2 regions of the Streptomyces sp. NPDC044044 genome follow, and region 2 is predicted to be linked to the other one. Evidence: riboswitches for the same ligand, from Rfam matches in the RefSeq annotation. Region 2 holds a riboswitch; the other holds the start of a gene.
What was found. Region 2 has a riboswitch for ZMP and ZTP ahead of AC07AG_RS11875 (serine hydroxymethyltransferase). Riboswitches for the same ligand answer to the same signal wherever they lie in the genome.
Positions count from the first base shown of each region.

Region 1: it holds a riboswitch for ZMP and ZTP, as region 2 does, so the genes downstream of both, AC07AG_RS30450 (bifunctional 5,10-methylenetetrahydrofolate dehydrogenase/5,10-methenyltetrahydrofolate cyclohydrolase) here and AC07AG_RS11875 (serine hydroxymethyltransferase) in region 2, are expected to answer to the same signal.

Region 1 is NZ_JBWKFG010000008.1:558,602-568,495, reverse strand. Features, by position in the region: gene AC07AG_RS30480 (2OG-Fe(II) oxygenase) at 1-204, opposite strand, end outside; gene AC07AG_RS30475 (methylated-DNA--[protein]-cysteine S-methyltransferase) at 250-753, opposite strand; gene AC07AG_RS30470 (PhzF family phenazine biosynthesis isomerase) at 1,063-2,016, opposite strand; gene AC07AG_RS30465 (RidA family protein) at 2,013-2,426, opposite strand; gene AC07AG_RS30460 (leucyl aminopeptidase) at 2,410-3,906, opposite strand; gene AC07AG_RS30455 (DMT family transporter) at 3,903-4,856, opposite strand; ZMP/ZTP riboswitch at 5,001-5,086, shown strand; gene AC07AG_RS30450 (bifunctional 5,10-methylenetetrahydrofolate dehydrogenase/5,10-methenyltetrahydrofolate cyclohydrolase) at 5,108-5,968, shown strand; gene AC07AG_RS30445 (EamA family transporter) at 5,995-6,882, opposite strand; gene AC07AG_RS30440 (LysR family transcriptional regulator) at 6,986-7,837, shown strand; gene AC07AG_RS30435 (PPOX class F420-dependent oxidoreductase) at 7,846-8,403, opposite strand; gene AC07AG_RS30430 (ABC transporter permease) at 8,673-9,845, opposite strand.
Region 2 is NZ_JBWKFG010000003.1:207,067-216,960, forward strand. Features, by position in the region: gene AC07AG_RS11865 (AfsR/SARP family transcriptional regulator) at 1-3,801, shown strand, start outside; gene rocD (ornithine--oxo-acid transaminase) at 3,825-5,027, opposite strand; ZMP/ZTP riboswitch at 5,139-5,229, shown strand; gene AC07AG_RS11875 (serine hydroxymethyltransferase) at 5,270-6,592, shown strand; gene AC07AG_RS11880 (hypothetical protein) at 6,654-7,403, opposite strand; gene AC07AG_RS11885 (hypothetical protein) at 7,512-8,366, opposite strand; gene AC07AG_RS11890 (RNA polymerase sigma factor) at 8,359-8,985, opposite strand; gene trpS (tryptophan--tRNA ligase) at 9,192-9,894, shown strand, end outside.

The DNA.
Region 1 (9,894 bases), on a different contig from region 2:
CATGTCGATGGTGGCGCGGAAGCGGTCGGCCTGGTCGTACAGGGCGGAGATGTCGCGGCAGGCTTCGGGGGTCAGGAGCTGACCGGTGAGGGCGTTGCCGTGCTCGTTCAGCTCGGCGGTCAGCACGTCCCAGTCCCCGGCGGCCACGCGTTCGCCGACGCGGGTGTCCACGCGGGTGTCTGCCGGACGAGTGGTGTCGATCATGGTGAGGGGTCCTTCGCGGCGAGGGGTCCTTCGTGGTCGTGCGGGTCAGATCAGGGCGGGCTGCAGGGCGCCCTCATGGGTGAGGAGCTGGACCTTGCGCTTCACGCCGCCCGCGTACCCGCGCATGGAGCCGTCGGCGCCGATCACGCGGTGGCACGGGCGCACGAGCAGCAGCGGGTTCGCGCCGATGGCGGCACCCAGGGCCTGGACGCGCCCGCGTTCGACGCCGAGGCGCCCGGCGAGCTCTCCGTAGGTGGTCGTCGTGCCGTACGGAATCTCCTCCACGGCACTCCAGACGCGCCGCTGGAAGTCGGTGCCGCTCGGGGTGAACTCGATGTCGAAAGTGGTGAGTTCACCGGCGAAGTAGGCGTCCAGCTGTCGGGAGATCTCCGCGAAGGGGGCGGGGTTGCTGACCCAACTACCTTGCACAGCAGGGGCGTTTTTCTGTCCGGGCATGGACAGCGACGTGAGCGAGACGCCGTCCGACGCCGGCTCTCCCGCCAGCAGCAGTTCGCCGAGCGGGCTGGTGACGATCGTGTGGACAGTCATCGTGGTGACCTCCCTCTTTCCTTTCCTGGGCTCTGCTTCCACCTTCAACACTGAGGTGCGGCGACCGCCCGTGCTGGCGGGATTCGGACGTCACACTGTCGTCAGTGGGCGTTGTGGAAGATCACGCCGAGGGCGAGGGTGGGCTGGTGCATGATTCCGGGTCCTTCGTACGGTGGGGCATGCTGGCCCCGGCGTACTCGATGCTCGCGTGGCGCGTGAGCGCGTGCTGGCGGCATTCGGACATGGCGTTCATGAGTGTCAGGCGTGAATGTCAGACGTGAATGTCAGACGTGAACGTCAGGCAGGCGTTCACGCGTCCAGTCGCGTGCGGAACGCCGTCACCGCGTCTCCCCGGATGGACACCAGGAGAGTGCCGTCTTGCTGCGCCTCGACCCGCACGGCGACCTCGCCGGGCCGCCCCATGGCCACGCCCTGGCGCCCGGTGAAGGTAAGCGTCCCGTCGGGCGCCGGGACGATGCCGTGGTGCACCAGGTAAGCGCCGAGCGGGCCGTGGCCGTTGCCGGTCACCGGGTCCTCGGTGATGCCGATCGCGGGCGCGAACATCCGCGCCCAGGTGAGGAGTTCGGGATCGGCTTCGGCAGTGTCCCGGGTGAAGACGAAGAATCCGTTGCTGCCCACCTCGTGGCTGAGCGCGGTCAGCGCGGCCGGGTCGGGGCGCAGGCCGTCCACCACGGCGCGGGCGCGCAGCTCCACGACGACCTTTGAGTGCCCGGTGGACACCACCTGGACCGGACCGCCGTCCGCCAGGTCTCCGGCCGCCACGCCCAGCGCACGCAGCAGACGGTCCACCTGTGTGCCGTCCAGCTCGGGCCCGAAAGCCGCCGCCCCTTGCCGCATGCCGATGCGCACCCGGTCACCGTCACGGTGGATCTCCACCCGTTGCCGCAGCCCGCTCCCCGTCTTCTGCACCAGCTCACCGGACGGCAGTCCGTACTCGACGGCCCTCGCGAAGTGCGCACCCACGGTGGCGTGCCCGCAGGTCGGAACCTCCGTCGTGGGGGTGAAGAAGCGGACGCGTACGTCGTGGTCGGCTCCGTCGGCGGGCAGCACGAACGCCGTCTCGGAGTTGTTGAGTTCGCGGGCGACGGCGAGCATGTCGCCCTCCGTCATGCCCTCCGCGTCGAGGATCACGCCCGCCGGGTTGCCGGTGAAGGGGGTCGTGGTGAAGGAGTCGACTTGGTAGAGGGTCCGAGGGCTGGTCCCAGCCCTCCGGCCGCGCGCCCCGGCCCACGCGCCCGTCACAGCCGTCCTTCCGATCGCTCGTCGCGCACCCGCCAGGCGACGGCGTCCGCCGCCACGCTGAACCCGTGGTGCAGGCCCCCCACTTGGAGCACGGCGCGCGCCGGGCAATGGTTCCCGAACACCTCGCCGAAGACGGTGTCGACGGTTTCCCACTCGGACATGTTCGTCAGCCAGAGGGTCACCTTCGCGACGGAGTCCGCACGCCCGCCGGCAGCCTCGACGATGGACAGCACGTTGGCCAGCGCCTGGCGCGCCTGATCCGGGACGGTGGACACGGACGAGACACCGTCACCGACCGCAAGCTGCGCCGAAACCCGGATGGTGCCGTCCGGCGTGACGGTGGCCTGCGCGTAGTGGCCGAACGGCCGGGGTGCCGCGGTGGTCGTGACGACGTCAAGAGCGTGCATCATCTGCGGCATCCTCCGCCAGAGCTACGAGAGTTCGGACCGCGGACCCGGTGCCGCCCTGCGGGGTGTAGCCGTAGGGAGCGCCCTCGTGGAAGGCCGGTCCCGCGATGTCGAGGTGCGCCCAGCGGATGCCGTCCGGCACGAACTCCTTGAGGAACAGACCGGCGACGAGCCCACCGCCCATCCGCTCCCCCTGGTTGGCGATGTCGGCCACCGAGGAGTCCAGGCTCTCGCGCAGCTCGGCGGGCAGCGGCATCGGCCAGGCCTGTTCGCCCGCCCTTCCCGCGGCGTCCACCACTCGCTCGCGGAAGGCGTCGTCGGTGGACATCACGCCGAAGACGCGGTTGCCGAGGCCGAGCCGCATGGCGCCGGTCAGCGTGGCCACGTCCACGACGGCGTCCGGCTCCTCCTCGCCCGCGCGCACCAGGGCGTCCGCGAGGACGAGCCGTCCCTCGGCGTCGGTGTTGAGCACCTCGACGGTCTTGCCGCCGTACATCCGCAGCACGTCACCCGGGCGGACTGCGGAGCCGGACGGCATGTTCTCCGCGAGCGCGAGCCAACCGGTGACGTTCACCCGCAGACCGAGCCTCGCGACGGCGGTGACCGCGGCGAACACCGCCGCCGCACCCGACATGTCACGCTTCATGATCTCGTTGAAGCCGACCGGCTTCAGTGAGATGCCGCCCGAGTCGTAGGTGATGCCCTTGCCGACGAAGGCGAGGTCCGTCCGCGCCTCGGGATGGGTGTGGGTGATCCTCACGAGCCGCGGCGGCCGGGCCGAGCCCTGTCCGACACCGAGGATGCCGCCGAAGGACTGCTCGGCCAGCTCCTTCTCGTCCAGCACATCGACCATGAGTCCGTGCTCCGCACCGACCGCCCGCACGGTGGCGGCGAACGTCTCCGGATACAGGTCGTTCGCCGGTGTGTTGACGAGGTCGCGGGAGCGGTTCAGCTCCTGGCCGACCACCGTGGCGCGCCGCACCGCCACGTCCGCGCCCTCGATGCCGGTGAGGATCGCGAGCTCGCCGACGGGCGGCTTGTCGTGGCCCCCGGTGCGGTAGGCGGTGAAGGCGTACGCACCCAGCAGACCGCCGAGCGCCACCGCTTCCACGGCATCGGCCGTACCCGCCGGAAGGGCAAGCACCGCCCGCGCCCTGCCGGCCAGCGTCCGGGCCGCCACACCGGCGGCGCGGCGCAACGCCTCCGCGCCGTGCCCGCCGGCGCCGTCGGCTTCGCCGAGCCCGACCGCGAGGACCAGGGCGGCGTCGAGGCCCTTCGGCGCGGGGATGGCGACTGCCTCGCCCGCGGCGCCGGTCATGCCGAGAGCGTCGAGGATCCCGGCCTGCGTCCCGTCGAACGCCTCGGCCACGGCCTCCGCTTCGGGTGTCGGCAGCGGCCCTTTGGGGCCCTGGGCGACACCGATGACGTACGCGTCCGCGGGCGGTGTCGTCACCAGGGAGGTGGTCACGGTCACTTCGGTCATGTGAGTGCGCCCTGTTCCTTCTCGGCCGCCGGGACAGCCACGGCTTCCGTGGTCAAGGGATCCGGCTTCCGCTTCTGCCGACGTGTCATGCCGACCCCGACGAGGACGACCGCCATGCCCGCGGCCACCCGGAAGCTGAAGGCCTCGTCGAGCACGATGGCGCCCAACGCGACGGAGACCACCGGCAGCAGATACCCGACCGTCGCCGCGTTGGTCGCACCCTCGTCCGCGATGATCCGGTAGGTGAGGTGGAAGGTGACGCCGGTGGCGAAGATCCCCAGGATGACGACGGCGACGAGAGCCGTGTGGTCCACGTGGATGGTCTCCAGGCCGCCGACCGGCAGGGCAAGGGCCGTCAGACCCGTCGCCGCCATGAGCTGGGCCGCGGAGAGGGACAGGGTGGGCATGCCCTTCCCGACGAGGTGGTGCCCCATGTACGCGAAGCCGACGGCATAGCTGGCCGCCGCGCCCACGATCGCGAGAGCGCCCCAGCTCGTCAGACCCGACTGCTGCCACGGGGCGAAGATCAACGACGTACCGGCGAACCCGAGAAGGAGTCCGGCGAGGCGGATGGGGCGCAGTCCTCGTTCCGTGCCGATGGCGAGGCCGATCAGGACCGACCACAGCGGAGTCGTCGCGTTCAGCGCGCCGGCCACCCCGGAGTCGACCGTCTGCTGGCCGACGCTGAAGAGGCCGAAGGGCAGGGCATTGCAGAAGAAGGCGGCGACGAAGATGTGCTTCCACACCGCTCGGCCCTGCGGAAGACGGTTGCGCGTACTGAAGAGCAGGACCGTCAAGGTCGCCGCTCCGAGGGTGCAGCGCAGGAGCGTGACCTGCACGGGCGACAGACCCTCCAGGGCCAGTTCGATCCAGAGGAAGGTCGATCCCCACAGGAGGGCGAGCACACCCACCCTCGCCACTGCCCACGTTCTGCCGGGGACGCCGTTCACTGTGGTTCTCCTCGCTCTGGCCGTTGTCAGTGAACGATGCCGTCACCGACCAGGAAGGACAAGCAAAGAGTTTTGAATCTCTTTTAAGCTCAGCTACATCCTCAAGGTCCGCGTCCTCCGGCCCCGCACCGTCCTCTAGGGTGAGAGGCGGGCCGTGACTGGCGCTGAGGTGGAGTACCACCGGGGAGCGGCCTGACATCGTGTCGATGCCGCGCGCCTGGGCGACTCACCCTGAAGTCCAGGAGTGGCACATGCCCCAGACGCAGACAGCTCGCCTGATGGACGGCACCGGCCTCGCCCGTCAGATCGTCGAAACCAGCTCCGCGACAGCCGCAGACATACTCCACCGCACCGGGACGCGCCCCTGCCTGGCGACCGTCCTGGTCGGCGAGGACCCCGCGTCGGTGACCTACGTACGCATGAAGCGCGCCCGCTGCGAGAAGGCGGGCATCGAGTCGCGACACATCGCGCTGCCCGCCTCGATCGGCACCGAGGAACTGGTCACGACGATCACCGGCCTCTCCCAGGACCCGACCGTGCACGGCATCCTGCTGCAGCACCCCGTCGGGCCCCACATCGACGAGCGCGCCGCCTTCGAGGCGATCGCACCGGCCAAGGACGTCGACGGCGTCACCATGCACTCCTTCGCGGCGATGGGCTTCGGCCTGCCCGGCTTCGTCTCCTGCACGCCCGGCGGCATCATGCGCCTGCTCGACGCGTACGACGTCGACCTCTCCGGCAAGCACGCCGTCGTCGTGGGACGCAGCGCCATCCTCGGCAAGCCCGCGGGCATGCTGCTCCTGGGCAGGGACGCGACGGTCACGTACTGCCACTCGCGCACCGCCGACCTGACGTCGATCGTGCGGCAGGCCGATGTCCTGATCGCGGCGGTCGGCAAGCCGCGCTTCATCTCCGGCGCGGACATCAAGCCCGGGGCCGTGGTGATCGACGCCGGATACAACGCGGGGAACGTCGGTGACGTCGACTTCGACTCCGCCCGGGAGCGCGCGAGCCTGATCACTCCCGTGCCCGGCGGTGTCGGCCCCATGACCATCGCCGTCCTCCTCGCCCAGACGGTCGACGCGGCGGCACGGCAGCTCGGCCTCGGCTGATCGCGGCCGTCTCGGGGGTCAGCCGGTCACCTCAGGACGCTGACCCCGTTCGCCGTCACGATCGCCGCGATGGCCGTCCACTCCACCCAGTCCAGGGACTGCCCCAGGACGACCATGCCCACCAGCGCCGCGAGAACCGGGTTGACGCTCATGAAGACCCCGAAGAAGCGGGCCTCGACCCGGCGCAGGGCGAGCAGGTCGGCGAGGAACGGGACCGCGGAGGAGAGGATGCCCGCGGTGGCCGCGCAGGCCAGGGCGGTGGCCGTCGGCGGATGGTGGGCGAGAACCGCGATGCCGACGGGCAGGTAGAGGAGCCCCGAGATTCCCGCGGCGGCGGCCGATCCCTCGACGCCCGGCAGGCGGGCGCCGACCGTGCGGTTGAGCAGGATGTACGAGGCCCAGCAGACCGCGGCGAGCAGGCCGAGCGCGATGCCCGCGTAATCCGTGCTGGGCTGCGGGCGGGCCAGGGCGACCACCGCCGCCCCCGCCACGACCGCGCAGCCGAGGTCCACCGCACGGCGGGAGGCAGCGAGCGCGACCGCCAGCGGGCCCAGGAACTCCAGGGTCACCGCGAGGCCGAGGCCCACACGGTCGATCGCGGTGTACAGGGAGAGATTCATGGTGGCGAAGACCGCGGCCAGGCACAGCAGCGGCCACCACTGGCGCCAGGTGAAGGCGCGCACCTTGGGCCTGCCCACGGCGATGAGCACGGCTCCCGCGACCCATTGCCGCACGGCGACGACACCGGCGGGACCGATGGCGCCGAACGCCAAGGCGCCCGTGGCGGCGCCGACTTGGTTGGACAGGCCACTGCCGAACATCATCGCCATGCCGGGGAGGCGGCCTCGTGGACCGGCATCCCCCCGATCGCCCGGGACGGCAGAGGGCACGGCGGGGCTCTGAGACGTTCTCATGCACCGCAGGATGCGTCACGCGCGAGCATACGAAAAATGCATGCGAGCACTCATCCATACGCTCTGGTCATCGATGAGTTCCGGTCGCCCGTACGCTGTGGTGATGGATCTGGAACTGCGGCATCTGCGCTGCCTGGTCGCCATCGTCGACACCGGCGGTTTCACCGACGCAGCAGCCGAGTTGGGTGTCTCCCAGGCCGCCGTCTCGCGAACCCTCGGCGGCCTCGAGGAAGTGCTCGGGGTGCGCCTCCTGCACCGTACGAGCCGGAGCATCACGCCCACGACGGCGGGCGTGCAGGTGCTCGCACGGGCCCGGCATCTGCTCGCGGAGGCCGACGACCTCATCCGCGAGGCGACCACCGGGCACACCCGGCTGCGCATCGGCCACGCCTGGTCGGCGATGGGCCGCCACACTGCGGAGTTCCAGCGCCGCTGGGCGGCCGGGCACCCCGATGTCGAGCTGTACTTGATCCGGACGAACTCCGCGACGGGCGGCCTCGCCGAGGGCCTGTGCGACCTCGCCGTCGTCCGCACCGACTTCAACGAGGCGCGATTCACCAGCGCCGTCGTCGGTCACGAGCGGCGCTTCTGCGCCCTGGCGAGCGACGACCCGTGGGCCAGACGGCGCTCCATCCCGCTGGCCGACATACGGGACCGGACGCTCCTCATCGACCGGCGCACCGGCACCACCACCGCCGAGCTGTGGCCCGAAGAGGCCCGTCCCCCGGTGGAGTACACCCAGGACATCGACGACTGGCTGGCCGTCATCGCCTCGGGCCGCTGTGTCGGCCTCACCCCGGAGAGCACCGCCAACCAGTACCGCCGCGACGGCGTCGTGTTCCGGCCGCTGCGCGACGCCGACCCCATCGCGGTGCATCTCATCTGGCGCCGCCACGACCCGCACCCGATGACGCACGCGGCCGTGGCGCTCCTGACGGACCTCTACCGCATGTGAACGGACCTCTACCGCATGTGAGGCGGCGGCTCACCCGTGCCGAGCTGCAGACCGGGCCGCCCCGCCACCGCGCCCACGGGCGCGGCGCCGGGTCCCTTGGGTCCGCCGCCCGCGAGGATCCGCTTCCCTGCCGCTCCGTAGAGGTGCTTGACGTGCAGCCGGATCACCAGGCGCCGCTCCTTCACCATCGCGGCGCGAAATCCCTCCCAGTCCGGGTGCTCGCCCTGGAACCCCCGGAAGACCAGGGCCAGTTCATCGGCGACCGCGTCATGCGGGTCGGTCACGACCGGCGTGAGCTCGGCATCGCCCTCGGCGATCATGTACGAGAAACCGGCGCCGTCGGTGACGAGGAAACTCGCGCGCGGATCGCGGCGCAGATTCCGGGTCTTGGCGCGGCTGTCGGTCACCATGAGGCGGATGACGCGCTCCTGCGGGTCGAAGGCATAGCCGACGTTGGAGAGCTGCGGGCGGCCGTCGCGTTTGAGGGTGACGAGCGTGCCGATGCGCTGCTCCTGGAGCAGATCGAGCAGGGCGCTTTCGTCGACTTTCCCTAAGTGCTCAGTCATGCGGCGAGAATACGAGAAGGGGTGGCCGTCCAGGCAGCGGAATCACCCCTTCATTGGACAGCGTCCCTCTCGGAATGCGCCCGCTAGAATCGAAGGGAATATGCGCACCGCCGTGGTTGAACTCGCTGTGGTTGAACTCCCCGTGGTTGAACTCCCCGTGGAGACAGTGGAGTTCAGGGCTTTTCTGGGCACAAAGCGATGCCCTCGTCGCCCGCGGGGGATTTGGGCTGACGAAGGCACCGCGTCTGTTGGGTGACGGATTGCGGGGGTCACGTCGTGGCGAGCGCCTCCGTGGGAGGCAGCCGCGCCGCGCGCACCGCGGGATAGAAGCCGGCGAGTCCGCCGATGACCAGGGTCGCGCCGACACCGCCCGCCATCGCCCAGACCGGCACCACCGAGGGCCATCCCTGGTAGGTGGAGTAGCCGGAGGTGACGGCGATGCCGAGCAGGACCCCGCCGACGCCGCCGAGCGCCGACAGCAGCAGGGCCTCGCAGAGGAACTGCGTACGGATCTGGCCGCGTGTGGCGCCCAGCGAGCGGCGCAGGCCTATCTCGGAGCGGCGTTCCAGGACCGAGATGACCATCGTGTTGGCGACGCCGACCCCGCCGACGAGCAGGGCGACCGCGCCGAGGCCCAGGAGCAGTCCGCTGAGGGTGTCGTCGGTGGCCTCCTTGGCCTCCAGGACGTCGGAGGGGCGCGAGACGTTGGCCTCGCTGGGGTTCTCCGGGTTGGCGGTGGCGCCGAGCACGGACTGGACGTCGCTCACGGCGGATTCCTCGGCGCGGGTGTAGACCGTCGTGGGGTAACCGTCGAAGTCCAGCTCCTTCTCCGCGACGGGCCAGCCGACCAGCGCGGCCGAGTCCAGGTCGGGGACGAGCTCGTTGGGCGCGAGGATCCCCACGACGGTGAACCACTGTCCGCCCAGCCACACCAACGCGTCGGGTCCGGCCCGGAAGACGCCCAGCTGTTCGGCGGCCTTGGGGCCGAGCACGACGGCCGGGTATCGCTGGTTCGCGGCGTTGAGCCAGCGGCCGTCGACGATCTCCGCGCCCGCCGTCCTCGGCAGATCCGTGCGGGCCGCGTAGACGTTGAGGCCGCCGGTCTCCTCCTTCTTGATGTGGTCGTTGCGGTAGACCTTGGCGCTCGTCTTGCCGATGGCGGAGACCGACTCGACGTCCTTGATGTTGCCGATCATGTCGACGGAGGAGTCGGGCAGATGGGCCGCGTCACCGGCGAAGGACTGGCCGGGCGAGACGGTCAGGAGGTTCGTGCCGAGCGCGGCGAGCCGCCGGTTGAGGTCCTCGCTGCTGGAGGTGGAGATGCCCACCACGCCGACCATCGCGGCGATGCCGATGGCGATGCCGAGCGCCGAGAGGAACACCCGCATGGGCCGCGAGCGCAGCCCCGATCCGCCGACCCGCAGCACGTCTGCCGGGCCCATCCGCGCCGGCTTGGGGCGCGGTGGCGACGCGGGACGGGGCAGTTCGCGC
Region 2 (9,894 bases):
CCCGCCAACAGCCTCCAGACCAAGATCTCCCAGCTGCGCAGGGCCTTGGAGAAGGCGGAACCGGGCGCGCGGGAACTCGTGGCGTACGGCCCGGCCGGGTATCTGCTGCGGGCTCCGGAGGGTGTCGCACCGGAGGAACTGACGGACGCGGCAAGGTTCGTGACGCTGACGTCACGCGCGTACGAGACGCACGACAACATCGACGCGCGTACGAGGATCTCGCTCCTCTCCGAGGCGCTGACGCTGTGGCGCGGACCGGCGTACGCGGATTTCCGCGACGCGGATTTCGTGCGAGTGGCGGTGGCCCGCCTGGAGGAACAGCGGCTCACAGCTCAGGAGGTGCGGGCGGAACTGCGCCTGGACCTGGCCGCCCCGGGTGAACACGCCGCGCTCGCGGACGAGTTGGCGGATCTGGTGGCCGAGCAGCCGCTGAGGGAGAGGCTGCGGGGCGCGTACATGAGGGCGCTGTACCTGGCGGGGCGCCCGACGGAGGCCCTGGATGCCTACCGGGACCTGCGCGAGCGCCTGGCCGACGACTTGGGCATCGACCCCGGCGCGGAACTCGCCGCACTCCACGAGGCAATGCTCCGCCAGTCACCGGAGCTGGCCCCGTCGCGAGCGGAAGGCCGACGGCCCTCGTCTGGGCCCTCCTCCGAGCCCTCCGAGGGGGCGCATGGTGAGCACGAGCCGGAGGTACTCCACCCCCGGACGAACCTGCCCGCCCCCGTCACCGCCCTCGTGGGCCGGGAGGACGCGGTCTCCCGGGTGCGAGACCTGGTCGGAGCAGCACGCCTCGTCACGCTGACGGGACCGGGCGGCGTCGGCAAGACCCGCCTGGCAGTGGAGGCGGCCACGGGCCTCACGGACGACTTCGAGGAGGGCGTCTGGCTGGTGGAACTGGCCGGCACGAAGGGCGACGTAGCCGAAACGGTGGCGGCAACACTCGGCATCCGGGACGACCCGTCACTCATCCGCGAGGAGGCGAGCGAGGGGAGGCGCGAGGCGACGTCGGAGGCGGACGGCATCGAAGCCAGGGCAACGGCCGAGCGACAGCAGAGTTCGGCCTCCGGCACAGGGCAGGCCTTCGGTACCGAGGAAACCTTGGGCACCGGGCGGGTGCTGGGCGCAGGGCAAGGTTTTGGGGCCGGGCAGTCCGCACGTGCGGGGCAGGCCTTCGACGCCGACTCGGCCTTCGAGGCCGGTCCAGTCCCCGGCACCGGCCAAGTCTCGGGCCCCGGGCAGGCTTCCGGCGCAAGGCAGGCCTCCGGCCCCGGGCAGGCCCTGAGCGCAGGGCAAGCCCTAGGCGCAGGGCAAGTTCTCGGCACCGGGCGGGCCCCCGGTACCGGTCAAGTCCCTGGCCCGGGGCAGGCCTCCGGCGCAAGGCAGGCCTCCGGCCCCGGGCAGGCCCTGAGCGCAGGGCAAGCCCTAGGCGCAGGGCAAGTTCTCGGCACCGGACAGGCGCCCGGCACCGGGCAGGCGCTCGGCACCGGACAGACCCCCGGCACCGGGCCCGCCCCCGACCCCCGGCCCGCCCCCGACCCCCGGCACACCCCCACCTTGGTGCGCCTGCTCGCCCGAGCTCTCGCCCCCCGTCGCCTCCTCCTCGTGCTCGACAACTGCGAGCACGTCCTGGAGCAGGTGGCCGCCCTTCTCTCCGAGCTTCTCCGGCACGCCCCCGAGCTGCGCGTCCTCGCCACCAGCCAGGAGCCCCTCGCCCTCGCCGGCGAGACCCTGGAGGCAGTCGCGCCGCTCTCGGAGGGCGAGGCCTTGGCGTTGTTCGCCGAGCGGGCCGCTGCCGCCGCCCCCGGTTTCGTACTGGATGCGGAGAGCACCCCCGACGCCGCCCTCATATGCCGCCGCCTCGACGGCATCCCGCTCGCCATAGAACTGGCCGCCACCCGCGTACGCGCCCTCGGCGTGCACGCCCTCGCCGAGCGGTTGCACGACCGGTTCCGGCTGCTCAACCAGGTACGCAGGGACGCCCCCGCCCGACAGCGCACCCTCCGCGCGATGATCGACTGGAGCTGGGAGCTGCTGACAGTGGAGGAGCAGGGCGCACTGCGCCAACTCGCCGTCTTCAGCGGCGGTTTCACCCTGGACTCCGCCGAAGCGGTGTATGGCATCACCCCCGGCGACGTCACTCCTGGCGGCTTCGCTCCTGGCGGCGTCACCCCCGGCGGCTTCACTCCCAGCGCCAGCACCCCCGGCGCCAGCACCCCCGACGACGCAGCTGAAGCAGCGGACGTACTCGACCTCGTCACCCGCCTCGTCGACCGCTCCCTCCTCACCACCACGACCCCCGCAGCAGCAGACCGCACCCACGGCCTCCGCTACCGCATGCTCGAATCCGTCACCGCCTACAGCCTCGAACGGCTCGACGAGGCGGGGGAGACGAAGGGCATACGCCGCCGCCACGCCCACCACTACGCCGACCTCGCCGAACGCGCCGCCCCCCAACTCCTCGGACCCGGCCAGCAACAGTGGCTGCACCGCCTCGACTCCGAGGCCGTCAACCTGCGCGCCGCGCTGGAGTGGGCCGAGGCCGAAGGCGACGCCGCCCTCGCCCTGCGCCTGGCCAACTCCCTGACCTGGTACTGGTTCCTGCGAGGTCGCCTGGGCGAAGCCGAACGCTCCCTGACCCTCGCCCTGAACCTGCCCCCGTCCAGGGAGACAGCCTCCGCCACAGCCCCGCCCCGCGCCTCCGCCCGCACGGCCCACGCCGCCCTCGCGCTGCTCACCGGCGACGACGCCCCCTACACCGACATCGGCACCGACGCCGACCTGGAAGGCGCCGACCTCCGCTCCCGCTGGCTCCTCGCCTACGCCCGCTGCGGATTCGACCGTACGACGAGCGAGGAGACCCAGGTCGACGCGCTCCTGGAGGAGTTCCGCGCGGCGGACGACCGCTGGGGCGTGGCCGCTGCCCTCAGCACCCGCGCCACCCGGGCCCTCTACCGCGGCGACCTCGCGACCCTGCGGCGCGACGCCGAGGCCAGCGCAGCCCTGTTCGCCGGACTCGGCGACCGCTGGGGCCAGTTGCAGGCCTCGGAGCAGCTGGGCGTGCTCGCCGAGATCGCCGCCGACTACGAGGGTGCCGCCCGGCTCCACCGCGACGGCATGCGCGGCGCGGAGGAGCTCCAGCTGTGGACCGACGTGTCCTTCCGCCTCGCCCGCCTCGGCCGCATCGCCCTGCTCACCGGTGACGCCGCTGGGGCCACCGACTTCCACGAACGCGCCGCACGCCTCGCCGCACGGCACTCGCACGGGCCCGCGCAGCAGTTCGCCGAGACGGGCCTCGCCATCGGTGCCCGACGCCTCGGCGAGCTCGACGCCGCCGAGAAGTACCTCCTGCCCTGGCTCGCCTGGAACCGCCGCCTCGGTGTCCACTCCGGCACCGCCCTGATCCTGGCCCAGCTCGGCTACGTCGCCGAGCAGCGCGGTGACGCGGCGCGGGCGGAGGAACTCCACCGGGAGGGCCTCACCGTGGCCCGCGGCACGGGCGACGAGCGCGCGGTCGCCCAGGCTCTCGAAGGCCTGGCCGGAGCCCGCTCCCTCGCGCACGACCACACCCGCGCCGCCGAACTCCTCGGTGCCGCCGCCGCCCTGCGCGAGGCGACCGGCAGCCCCCTGCCGTCGGCCGAACGCTTCGACGTCGACCGCGCCGCGCAACGCTCCCGCACAGCCCTCGGCGAGGACGGCTACGCGGCCGCGTACACCCGCGGCCACGACGCCCCCGTCCCCGCCCTCGCCCCGGACCCGGCTGACGAACCGCTCCCGAGCCGCCCGGCCACCGGCGGCTGACCGCGCCCCCCCAGCAAACGGAACTAGGCCAGCACGGACCGCAGTTGATCAAGCCCCCAGTCCAGGTCCTCCTTGCTGATCACCAGCGGCGGCGCGATCCGGATCGTCGACCCGTGGGTGTCCTTGACCAGCACACCCCGGTCCATCAGCTTCTCGGAGATCTCGCGGCCGGTGCCGTGCGACGGCTCGATGTCGACGCCCGCCCACAGCCCGCGGCCCCGCACCTGCGTCACCGCGGCCGTGCCCGCGAGCAGCCCCAGCTCGGCGTGCAGATGTTCGCCCAACTCGGTGGCCCGCTGCTGGAACTCGCCCGAGCTCAGCATGGCGACGACCTCGAGCGCCACCGCGCACGCCAGCGGGTTGCCGCCGAACGTCGACCCGTGCTCACCGGGCTTGAACACCCCAAGGACATCCGCGTCCGCGACCACCGCGGACACCGGCACGACACCCCCGCCGAGCGCCTTGCCCAGGATGTACACATCCGGCACCACGCCCTCGTGCTCGCACGCGAACGTCCTGCCCGTCCTGCCGAGCCCCGACTGGATCTCGTCCGCCATGAAGAGGACGTTCCGCTCCTTGGTCAACTCCCGCACGCCCTCGAGATATCCGGCCGGCGGCACCAGCACCCCGGCCTCACCCTGGATCGGTTCGAGGAGCACGGCCACGGTGTTCTCCGTGACCGCGGCGCGCAGAGCCGTCAGATCGCCGTACGGCACGATCTCGAAGCCCGGTGTGTACGGGCCGTAGTCCGCCCGCGCCTCGGGGTCCGTCGAGAAGCTGACGATGGTCGTGGTCCGCCCGTGGAAGTTGTCGCGCGCGACGACGATCTTCGCCCGCCCGTCGGGCACGCCCTTGACCTGGTACCCCCACTTCCTGGCCGTCTTCACGGCCGTCTCCACCGCCTCCGCGCCGGTGTTCATCGGCAGCACCATCTCCTTGCCGCACAGCTCCGCGAGCCGCGTACAGAAGTCGGCGAACCGGTCGTGGTGGAACGCCCGCGATGTGAGCGTCACCCGCTCCAGCTGCGCCTTGGCCGCATCGATCAGGCGGCGGTTGCCGTGCCCGAAATTCAGCGCCGAATACCCGGCGAGCATGTCGAGGTAGCGGCGCCCCTCGATGTCCGTCATCCAGGCACCCTCGGCCGACGCGACCACGATGGGCAGCGGGTGGTAGTTGTGCGCGCTGTGCGCTTCGGCCGACGTGATGAACTCTTCGGTAGTCGACACGGGGTCTCCGTTCGTCCTGCGGCATGGGGCGAGTGTGGCGCCCAAGTTCTATCGTCGCTCGGATCCTGGACGAGGAAACCTGCCGACCCGGCGTGCCCGATAGGCTGGTCTCCACTGCACGGCGACTGGCGCACGGGGAACGGACCCCGAGGAAGCCGTGCGAGGCAGAACCTTCGAGGTGCCGACCGCCTGGGCACCCCGGGACCACGACCGGACAGACACCGCTCGCCCCGGAGGACGCCATGACTCACTCCCCTTCGCCCAGTTCCCCGCATTCCGCGGTCTCCGCGGATGCCCCGAACACCCTCAGCCACCCCGCGCTCGCCGCACAGGACCCCGAGCTGTCCGCGCTCGTCGGCGCCGAGGAGCAGCTCCAGGCCGACACCCTGCGCCTGATCCCCAGCGAGAACTACGTCTCCACCGCCGTCCTCGAAGCCTCCGGCACGGTCCTGCAGAACAAGTACAGCGAGGGCTACCCGGGCCGCCGCTACTACGAGGGCCAGCAGAACATCGACCCCGTCGAGCGCCTCGCTGTCGCCCGCGCCAAGTCCGTCTTCGGCGTCGAACATGCCAACGTCCAGCCCTACTCCGGCTCCCCGGCCAACCTCGCCGTCTACCTCGCCTTCGCCGAACCCGGTGACACCGTAATGGGCATGGCCCTCCCGATGGGCGGCCACCTCACCCACGGCTGGGGCGTCTCCGCCACGGGCAAGTGGTTCCGCGGCGTCCAGTACGGAGTCCGCCACGACACGGGCCGCATCGACTTCGACGAGGTGCGCGACCTCGCCCTCAAGGAACGCCCCAAGCTGATCTTCTGCGGTGGCACCGCCCTCCCTCGCACCATCGACTTCGCCGCCTTCGCCGAGATCGCCCACGAGGCGGGGGCCGCCCTCGTCGCCGACATCGCGCACATCGCCGGCCTGATCGCGGGCGGCGCGCACCCCTCACCGGTGCCGCACGCCGACGTGATCTCCACGACCACCCACAAGACCCTGCGCGGCCCGCGCGGCGCGATGCTGATGTCCCGCGAGGAGCACGCCAAGGCCATCGACAAGGCCGTCTTCCCCGGCCTGCAGGGCGGCCCGCACAACCAGACCACCGCCGCCATCGCCGTCGCCCTGCACGAGGCGTCGCAGCCCTCCTTCCGCGACTACGCCCACGCGGTCGTCGCCAACGCCCAGGCCCTCGCCGAAGCGCTGCTCGCCCGCGGCTTCGACCTGGTCTCCGGCGGCACTGACAACCACCTGATCCTGATGGACCTCACCCCCAAGGACGTCCCCGGCAAGGTCGCCGCCAAGGCCCTCGACCGGGCCGGGATCGTCGTCAACTACAACACCGTGCCGTACGACCCGAGGAAGCCTTTCGACCCTTCCGGCGTCCGCATCGGCACCCCCTCGCTCACCTCCCGCGGTCTCGGAACGCAGCACATGCCGACCGTCGCCGACTGGATCGACCGAGGCGTCGCCGCGGCCCGTGCCGGTGACGAGGACGCCCTGACGAAGATCCGGTCCGAGGTCGCCGACCTGATGGCCGCCCATCCGGCCCCGGGCCTGCCGGCCCACTGACCCGCCGGGCCGAACAGCCGCCCCGGTCGGCCAACTCACCGGCCGGGGGCGGCCGCAGCCCTCACACGTCCCTCAACTCCTGGCGCGGGCCGTCCTCATGAGGCCGCCGCCCGCGCCGCGAGGCGAGGAAGGACCACCGCCCGGTGAGCGGCCCCCGCAGCAGCAGCGCTCCCGCGGCCCCCGCCGCGACGCCCCCTGCCGCCCACCACCAGTCCGTGCCGCCGTCCCCTGATGTGCCGTCGGTCCGTGCGGTGGCCGCCTGCCCGGATCCGGCGGCTTCCGGGGCGGACGCCGGTGGTGGGCCGGAATCCTCCCCCGGCGGTATCGCCTGATTGCCCCCGTCCGCCGACGCGCCCATGACCCCGAGCTTCTTGAACAGTGCCGTCAGACGAGCCGGATCCTTCGCCTTGTGCCAGGTGCCGTTCATGGACTCGACGTCCGTCGTCGTGTGGATCCACACGGCCTTGGCGCTCTTGCCGTCCTTGCCGCCCTTGCTGCCCTGGGAGCCGGACGCCACCGGATAGGCGCGGTCCACCCGCCACGGCTGCACGTCGTGGACCATCCACGTCACGTTGATCTGACGGCTGCCGTCTCCCATGTCGAGGCCCGGCGGCTGCTCGCGCCTGCCCTTGCCGATGTCGCCGATGGTGCCCAGACAGCGCTCCAGCTCGCCGTACTCCTCGTCGCTCACATAGCGCGCCGTGCTCTGTCCGCTCTCGGGCGAGACCACGAGGACGCTCGTCGGTCCGCCCGCCACTGCCTGCGGCGCTCCCATCACCACCAGCGCCAGCGCGGCCGCGAGCCCCGCCACCGACCCGCACCTTCCCCTTGCCGTCCGCATCCGCATGTCCGATCCCCCAGCCGCTCTCCGGCACGACCCGTCCGCACCGCGTCACTTCTGGTACACCGCCCGAGCCGTTCAGGTTCCCGATTCGCCCGACCGCGCCGGAACGGATGTCCCGATCTCCAGCGCGCGCTCCTTCGACGCCACGCCTTCGAGCCGCAGGGTGAGCTCCGTCCCGTGCGTCCACAGGAGCGTCGGCCCCGCCGTCCGCTCGGAGCGCGTCCACCGGTCGCCGTCGCCCTCCACCATCCAGAATGTGAGCCGATGCGGGTGCGGGAACCACAGTCCCGTCTCCCGGCCGACCTGGACCCAGTCGGGACGCTCCGTCACCGTCTTGCTGAAGCCGAGGTCGAGGAGCGCCCCGAACTCGTCGAGCCGTATCGTCCGGCCGTCGTCGCGCCAGCACAGGGTGACCAGGGCGCGCCCGCCCGGCTCCCGGGTCACCGCCACGGCGTCCGGCGCGCCGAGCGCCTCGGGCACCGCGGGCACGAACCCGGCCCGCCGCTCGGCCTCGGACAGACTCACCCCGCCGCCGCACCCCGGCACGCCGGCCTTGGCCGGCGGGGTCACCGACGGGTCGTACCGAACCTCGACCCCGCCGAAGTCGAACCACTCGAAGACCGTGGCCCGCACCGGCGGTGTGAGCACCGCCGCCGTCAGGAGCCCGCACAGCGCGGCCGTCAGGACACGCCACCGCGCCCGCAGCCATGACCGCAGCCGGGAGAGGCGACCGGGCGGCTCGGCCACCGGGACCGGCACCGACTCCGCGATGATCTGCGCCAGGACCCGCTCGGCCATCGACGCGCCGGAGGCCCCCGGCGGGTCCAGGGACCGGCCGAGTGCCCGCAGCTCCTCGGGAAGCCGACGGGCGCCGCTGCTTCCGGCCCGCCTTGTGCCGCCCTCGTCCTGATCGTCGCCCCGCTCACTCATGCCCGTCACCTCCTTGCGGCCCTTCCCGTCCTTCCGGACCCTGCGGCAGCAGCCGCCCCAGCTTCCGCAGCGCGCGGTTCAGCCGGGACTTCACCGTGCCCCGCGGCCAGCCAAGGGCCTGGGCCGTCTCCGTCTCGTCCATCTCCAGGAGATAGCGGTACGTGACGACCAGGCGGTGCTCCTCGCTCAGCCGGTCGAGCGCGGCGAGCAGGGCCGTCCGGCGCTCGCCCTCCAGCGCCGCCACGGCGGGGTCGGCCGATTCCGGTATCAGGGGCTCCGCCTCCGCGAGCGCTGCCTCGCGTCCGACGAGCGACCGCTGCCGCACCGCTGAACGCACTGTGTTCCTCGTCTCATTGGCGACGATCGACAGCAGCCACGGCTTGAACGCCGAGTCGTCCCTGAACCGTCCCAAGGAGCAGTACGCCTTGAAGAAGGCCTGCTGCACCACGTCTTCCGCGTCCGATCCCGCTCCGAGTGCCGCGGCCGCCCTGAGTGCGATCCCGGTGAAAGCGCGCACCAATTCCGCGTACGCCTCCGCCTCCCCGGCGCGCACACGCGCGATCACCGCACCCTCGTCGACGACGCGGCCCCCCTCCAGGACCTCCCCCTGTGCCCTCACACTCTTGATACACCGGCCGGACGAGATCGGTTCCGCATTCGCGCGACCCGATCGAAGCGGCGATCGAAGCGGCGATCGGGGCGGCGGTCGGGGCGCGCGAACGCGTCGGCGGCAGTGACAGATCCCAGCCACGCATCACAAGATCGCGGCACACCCGTCACACGTCTGTTTCCGAGCAATGAGAGACACCTGAGAGAATGAGCCTCATGGCCTCTGATCGTCCTCGCGTGCTCTCCGGAATCCAGCCCACCGCGGGCTCGTTCCACCTCGGCAACTACCTCGGCGCGGTCCGCCAGTGGGTGGCGCTGCAGGAGTCCCACGACGCCTTCTACATGGTGGTGGACCTGCACGCGATCACGATCCCGCAGGACCCGGCCGAGCTGCGTGCCAACACCCGGCTCGCCGCCGCCCAGCTCCTCGCCGCGGGACTCGACCCCGAGCGCTGCACGCTCTTCGTCCAGAGCCACGTCCCCGAGCACGCCCAGCTCGGCTGGGTCATGAACTGCCTCACAGGCTTCGGCGAGGCGTCGCGCATGACGCAGTTCAAGGACAAGGCGGCCAAGCAGGGTGCGGACCGCGCCTCCGTCGGCCTCTTCACGTACCCCGTCCTGCAGGTCGCGGACATCCTGCTCTACCAAGCCAATCAGGTCCCGGTCGGCGAGGACCAGCGCCAGCACATCGAGTTGACCCGCGACCTCGCGGAGCGCTTCAACGGCCGCTTCGGCGAGACGTTCACCGTCCCGGCGGCGTACATCCTCAAGGAGACGGCGAAGATCTTCGATCTTCAGGACCCGTCGATCAAGATGAGCAAGTCGGCGTCCACGCCGAAGGGCCTGATCAACCTCCTCGACGAGCCCAAGGCCACCGCCAAGAAGGTCAAGAGCGCGGTCACCGACACCGACACGGTCG